2 regions of the Bacillus cereus group sp. RP37 genome follow, and region 2 is predicted to be linked to the other one. Evidence: riboswitches for the same ligand, from Rfam matches in the RefSeq annotation. Region 2 holds a riboswitch; the other holds the start of a gene.

Region 1 (3,423 bases), 2.8 Mb from region 2:
ACACGTGCTGGATCACCAGTTAAAGCTAACACTTCTTCCATACCTAACGCTGATAGGCCTAGTAAATGAGATTGTAGTCCGATGACGTTATGATCTCTACACGTTAAATGCGTCAATACTGGAATATCATGCTTCGTTAATAATGCTCCCATTGCCATATTCGAGATGCGAGGCGATGCTAATGAATTATCTGCTAGAGTAATAGCATCTGCTCCAGCTCTTTTCAATGCTCTTGCGCCTTCAAAAAACCGCTGCGTATCTAACGTTTTCGGTGGATCTAATTCCACTACTACTGTCGTTTGTTTTTTTGCTTTCTCTGCTAAAGTGACATGAGCTTTTGAACGTTTCTCATGTGTATGAACTACTTTTGGTCTTTGAATCGTATCCTTTTCTATTACAGGCGTAACATTTAGAGTAGCACGTTTCATACTTTCAATATGTTCTGGAGTCGTGCCACAACAACCACCCAATAACCGAATACCTTGCTCAATAAATTTCGGTGTCATCGCTTCGAAATAAGCCGGACTTCCTTCATATACGTAACGTCCCTCCACATAATTTGGAAGACCTGCATTTGGATATGCTGACAAGTAGCCATTTTGAGGAATCGATATCATTTTAAAAGCTTCCGTCATATGAAGTGGCCCTAGTTGGCAGTTCAATCCAACAACATTTGCACCGTAATCTAATAGCTGTTTTAATATTTCATTTACATCATTTCCATTTTGAGTCGTACCTGCCTCATGTAACGCTAATTGAGCTACAATTGGAATATTCGTTTGTTTTCGTAACACCTGAACAGCATGAAGTAATTCAAACTCATCATAGAAAGTCTCTAATAGCAGTCCATCAACCTGTTCTTCTAATAATGCACTTGCCTGTTCCAACAACATAAATTCTCGCTCCATATCAGTTGTCGTAACAGCTCCGATATGTTTCATACCGCCAATTGTTCCTAAAATTGCATTTTTGTCGGTAACAGATGCTTTCGCCAGTTTTACTGCCGCTCTATTAATTTCAGTAACTTGATTTTCTAAACCATACATACGTAATTTTGCTTCATTTGCTCCGTACGTATTTGTTTGAATCACATCTGCCCCAGCAGCTACATATTGCTTATGAATCGATATAATTAAATCTGGATCAGATATATTCAATTCTTCAAAACTACTTTGCAAACCATGTGAATGTAATAACGTCCCAACCGCACCGTCACCTATTACAATTCCTTTTGACAATAAATCTAGTAATTTCACAAATCTCCCTCATTTCTATCAATATAAAAACCCCCTCTTCACTTTGAAGAGGGGGACATAATCGTTCCTCCTCTTATTATGCAAAACATTCGTTTTGCAGGTATTAGCACCGTTTCAAACATTTCGTTTGAAGGTTGCCGGGTTTCACAGGGCCTTTCCCTCCACCGCTCTCAATAAGAGTTGTCTTTATTATTTTATTTATGTAGCTAAAAGGAAATGCGTTCCCCTTTTAACAATGTTTGCTAATTTTTTAATAAATTTAGCACGCACAAATGCAAAAGTCAATGACACTTGCGGAAAAATAAAAATTATTTAAAATAAAGTTGCAATTCAATTATCTTTTGTTGTAAAGTTAAAAACATAATAAAATTTCATACGAACATTCTTATCTAGAGAGGTAGAGGGACTGGCCCTACGACGCCTCAGCAACCATTAACATTTGTTAATAAGGTGCTAATTCCAGCAAATTGTGAAAGATTTGACAGATGAGAAGAAGACTCTATTCAAACCGAAAGCCTTCTTCTTAGAAGGCTTTTTTTATTTTACATTCACTTAATTGTTAATTTAAAAGGGAGGAATTTTCACATGTCAACTATCGAAACAAAACTAGCACAAATCGGAAACCGGAGCGAAACTACAACAGGAACTGTTAATCCACCTGTTTATTTCTCAACTGCTTATCGTCATGAAGGAATTGGCAAATCTACTGGCTTTGACTACTCACGAACTGGCAATCCAACTCGCGGCCTTTTAGAACAGGCAATCGCAGATTTAGAATACGGTGAACAAGGTTATGCCTGTAGTTCAGGGATGGCAGCTGTTCTCCTTGTCCTTTCCCTATTCCGTTCCGGAGATGAACTTATTGTATCCGAAGATTTATACGGGGGCACTTATCGATTATTTTCTGAGCACGAAAAAAAGTGGAACGTTCGATGTAGATACGTAAATACACAATCTATTAAACAAATTGAGCAGTCTATCACAATTGAAACAAAGGCTATTTTCATAGAAACTCCGACTAATCCATTAATGCAAGTTACTGATATTGCCGCTGTCGCAACTGTAGCGAAAAGACACGGACTACTTCTTATTGTAGACAACACATTCTACACACCTTATATACAGCAACCATTAACAGAAGGTGCTGACATTGTACTTCATAGCGCAACAAAATATTTAGGAGGACATAACGATGTCCTAAGCGGACTTGTCGTTGCAAAAGGTAAGGAACTTTGTGAGGAAATCGCTCATTATCATAATGCCTCTGGTGCGGTCTTAAGCCCATTTGACTCATGGCTATTAATTCGTGGTATGAAAACGTTAGCGCTTCGTATGAGACAACATGAAGAAAATGCAAAAGCAGTTGTCGCTTATTTAAATGATGAAGACGGGGTGACAGATGTATTTTATCCTGGAAGAGGCGGCATGATCTCATTTCGTCTGAAAGATGAAACATGGATCAATCCATTCTTACAATCTTTATCCTTAATTACATTCGCTGAAAGTCTTGGTGGTGTTGAAAGTTTAATGACATATCCAGCAACGCAAACACACGCTGATATTCCTGAAGAAATCAGAACAGCAAACGGTGTATGTAATCGTCTTCTGCGATTTTCCGTTGGCATTGAAAATAGTAACGATTTAATTCAAGACTTACAGCAAGCCATTAAACTTGTAAAAGAAGGTGTAAGAATATGAGTTATTCTATAGATACACTCTTACTGCACAACCAATATAAACATGACTCGCAAACAGGAGCTGTTAACGTTCCCATCTATAATACATCAACATTCCACCAGTTTGATATAGATACGTTCGGAAAATATGACTATAGCCGATCTGGTAATCCAACTCGTGAAGCTCTTGAAGATATCATTGCTTTATTAGAAGGCGGAACAAAAGGATTTGCCTTCGCATCAGGGATTGCAGCGATTTCTACTGCATTCCTCCTTCTTTCACAAGGTGATCACGTACTCATTTCAGAAGACGTATACGGAGGCACTTATCGAATTATAACTGAAGTTCTCTCCCGTTACGGTGTTTCCCATACATTTATTGATATGACTAATTTAGAAGAAATAAAGCAAAACATTAAGCCAAATACAAAACTCTTTTATGTGGAAACACCCTCTAATCCGCTTTTAAAAGTGACAGATATTCGTGCTGT
Region 2 (3,423 bases):
AAAAACATGCGGTAAGATCGGATGTTTTACTCTTTTATCGCACATAAAAAGCCGTACAGAGAATATTCTCTGTACGGCTTTCGTTACTATTCATTATGCTGTTTTATGATACTCTTTCTTTCCCGCTACTTTAGAAAACCTCGGGAAACCAATTAATATAGAAATGATTCCACATACTCCAACTAAGATTGGATAAAACGCATATGGCAACAATTCAATTGGAGATAATGCCGCAAATCCTGCTGCCGTTAACATTTGCGCACCATACGGAATTAATCCTTGCACACAACATGAGAAAAGATCTAATACACTCGCTGATTTACGAGGATCAATTTCATATTGATCTGCAATATTTTTCGCAAGTGGACCTGTAAAGATAATAGAAATTGTATTATTCGCTGTACACATATTCGTCATACTCACTAAGCCAGCAATACCAAACTCTGCTCCTTTTTTTGAACGAATGTTACGCGTTAAAATATTCATTAAATATTGAATGCCACCATTATATTGAATCAGTTCGACCATACCGCCAATTAAAATAGCTAGTAATACTAACTCCATCATACCGCCCATCCCAGTCGTTACACTTTTAAAGAAACTCTCTAACGTGTAACTTCCATCTAAAAGACCGATAACGCCAGATAGTACAGTTCCACCAGTTAACACGATAAGTACATTCCAACCAAGTAGCGCTGTAATAAGTACTCCTGCATAAGGTAAAATCTTTATCCAGTCAAAGCTATGCGCTTTAATCTGCGTATCGCTTCCTAAAGTGAAGATTACTAATAGTACAATTGTAATAATAGCTGCTGGTAATACAATTAAAAAGTTCGTTTTAAACTTATCTTTCATTTCTGTTCCTTGTGAACGTACAGCTGCGATTGTTGTATCTGAAATAAATGATAAATTATCACCAAACATCGCTCCGCCTACGACAGTAGCCATCGTAAGTGCAATTGAGATATCAGTTTGCCCACTAATACCTACAGCAATTGGTGCTAATGCAGCAATTGTTCCCATTGAAGTTCCCATCGCTAATGAAATAAATGCCCCTATAACAAAAATTCCAGCTACGATAAATCCTTGCGGTAAAATTGATAACGCTAAGTTAACTGTAGAATCAACGCCGCCCATCCCTTTTGCTGTTTCAGAAAACGCTCCCGCCAGTACAAAAATCAAAACCATAATCATAATATCTGGGTTCCCTGCACCTTTAGCAAATCGTTCCACTTTTACATTAAAACTTTCTTTACGATTCATTGCTAAAGCGACTCCTACAGCAATTAAAATCGCTACAAGTATCGGCAATTTATAGAAATCACCTGTAATAATTCCAGAACCAATAAATAGCGCCAAAAATATTCCAAGTGGTAATAAAGCCAAACCATTTCCTCTCGTTTCTTTCAAAGTACCATCTCTCCCTAGTTTCAACCTTTTTCTAATGAATAACAAAAGACCTCTTCCAATGAGAAGAGGTCTTATACATCTATAAGAAACGCTCTTCTCATCTTTCAAGCACATGCTTGCTGGATTTGGCACAGCACTCTGAAATCGAGTCCGCTGCCGAGGCATCGTAGGGCCAGTCCCTCCGCCTCTCTTTATAAGAAGGTTTCATATTTATTTTTTAATAATAATTTCTTCCCTAACTTTACTCGCTTACAAAACAAAAGTCAATTATTTTTTGTATAGATTTTTTTGGTAATTATGCAAAAATTTGAATACAACAATCATTTTAACTTTTTGATTTCTTCTTCCAATATTGAAATCCAATAAAATTCACTATTTTTTATTGCAGCTATTATCCATTTCGTAGTGTACCAAGCTAACTCGTACTCTTCTTTTGTAACATCGCCACTTTTATAGGCATCCTCTAGCTCATCTTCATCTAGTACATACATCTTACCGTTCGGTAATAATACTACATCTAAATATAAATCATCAAAATACGGTAAACTACGTTCGTCTATTTCATATTCTTTCGCCACATCGATATAATATTGTACTAATTTTTTCTGATCATCTAACATAGCCGTAATCGCAAAGTTTTTCCCGTCTATGAAATATTGAATCCACGTATACTGATTGCCTGCAATACAAAGTTCTTTACCATCATATTCTTTACAACTTGGTTCTTTCACCTTTTTTATTTCCAGTATTCCTAGCATTCCCTCTTCTATTTGCTTAACCGTATAATCCTTCTCTATTAGTCGCTTCCACGAAGAACCGTCACCATATTTACGTTTCATTACGTCTACTCCTCTTCTATATACAGAAAAGCTCCCACATATTATGTGAGAGCTTGTTCATATTATAATTAAGCCGCTTGTCCTTTTTCAGAAATCTCTTTCAAATAAGCTTGTCCTTTTTCAGCGTCATATTGACCTTCCCACTTAGACATAACTACAGCTGCTAAAGAGTTTCCTACAACGTTAACTGCTGTACGAGCCATATCTAAAATACGGTCAATACCAGCGATGAATGCTAAACCTTCAGGTGGAATACCTACTGTACCAAGTGTCGCTAATAATACAACGAATGATACGCCTGGTACACCTGCGATACCTTTTGATGTAACCATTAATACAAGTAATAATGTAATTTGTTGTGTAATAGATAAATCAATACCGTACATTTGTGCTAAGAAAATAGCCGCAATTGCTTGATATAAAGTTGATCCATCTAAGTTAAATGAATAACCTGTCGGAATAACGAAAGATGTAATTGCTTTCGGACAACCGAACTTCTCCATTTTCTCCATGATTTTCGGTAAAACTGTTTCTGAACTCGCTGTAGAATATGCTAAGATCAGCTCGTCTTTTAAAATCTTAAAGAATTGGAAAATGTTAATTCCAAATATTTTCGCTGTAAGTCCTAAGACAACTACGACGAAGAAGATCATTGCTCCATATACGACAATTAGTAATTTCCCTAATGGAATTAATGAAGCTAGACCGAATGTAGAAACTGTAACACCAATTAGTGCAAACACACCAAATGGTGCAAATTTCATAACTTGGTTTGTTACATAAAACATTGCATCAGCTACACCTTGGAAAAATTGAAGAACCGGTCTTCCTCTTTCACCAATTGCTGCTACACCTAAACCAAATAATACAGAGAAGAAGATAATAGCAAGCATATCTCCGTCAGCTAATGACTTCATAATGTTCGTTGGAACAATATTTACAAATGTATCTGCAAATGAATGACTTTGCACTTGCTCTGTCGTATGTGTATATTTCGAAATATCTGTCTTCGTTAACTGATCCATATTTACGCCTTTTCCTGGTTGGAAAATATTCGCAATTAATAGACCGACAATAATTGCAATTGTTGTAATAATTTCAAAATAAAGAATTGTTTTTCCGCCTAGTCGGCCTAGTTTTTTAACATCGCCAACACCAGCAACCCCAACAACAA

What was found. Region 2 has a riboswitch for S-adenosylmethionine ahead of QCI44_RS20915 (Na+/H+ antiporter NhaC family protein). Riboswitches for the same ligand answer to the same signal wherever they lie in the genome.
Region 1: another riboswitch for S-adenosylmethionine. It lies ahead of metI (cystathionine gamma-synthase/O-acetylhomoserine thiolyase); the one in region 2 lies ahead of QCI44_RS20915 (Na+/H+ antiporter NhaC family protein).

What each region holds. Positions count from the first base shown of each region.
Region 1 covers NZ_JARVHP010000001.1:1,167,454-1,170,876, reverse strand. Annotated here, with positions in the region: gene QCI44_RS06190 (bifunctional homocysteine S-methyltransferase/methylenetetrahydrofolate reductase) at 1-1,256, opposite strand, end outside; SAM riboswitch class I at 1,327-1,436, opposite strand; SAM riboswitch class I at 1,639-1,748, shown strand; gene metI (cystathionine gamma-synthase/O-acetylhomoserine thiolyase) at 1,842-2,954, shown strand; gene metC (cystathionine beta-lyase) at 2,951-3,423, shown strand, end outside.
Region 2 covers NZ_JARVHP010000001.1:3,968,683-3,972,105, forward strand. Annotated here, with positions in the region: gene QCI44_RS20915 (Na+/H+ antiporter NhaC family protein) at 94-1,410, opposite strand; SAM riboswitch class I at 1,505-1,610, opposite strand; gene QCI44_RS20920 (ribonuclease FAU-1 family protein) at 1,731-2,249, opposite strand; gene gltP (glutamate/aspartate:proton symporter GltP) at 2,318-3,423, opposite strand, start outside.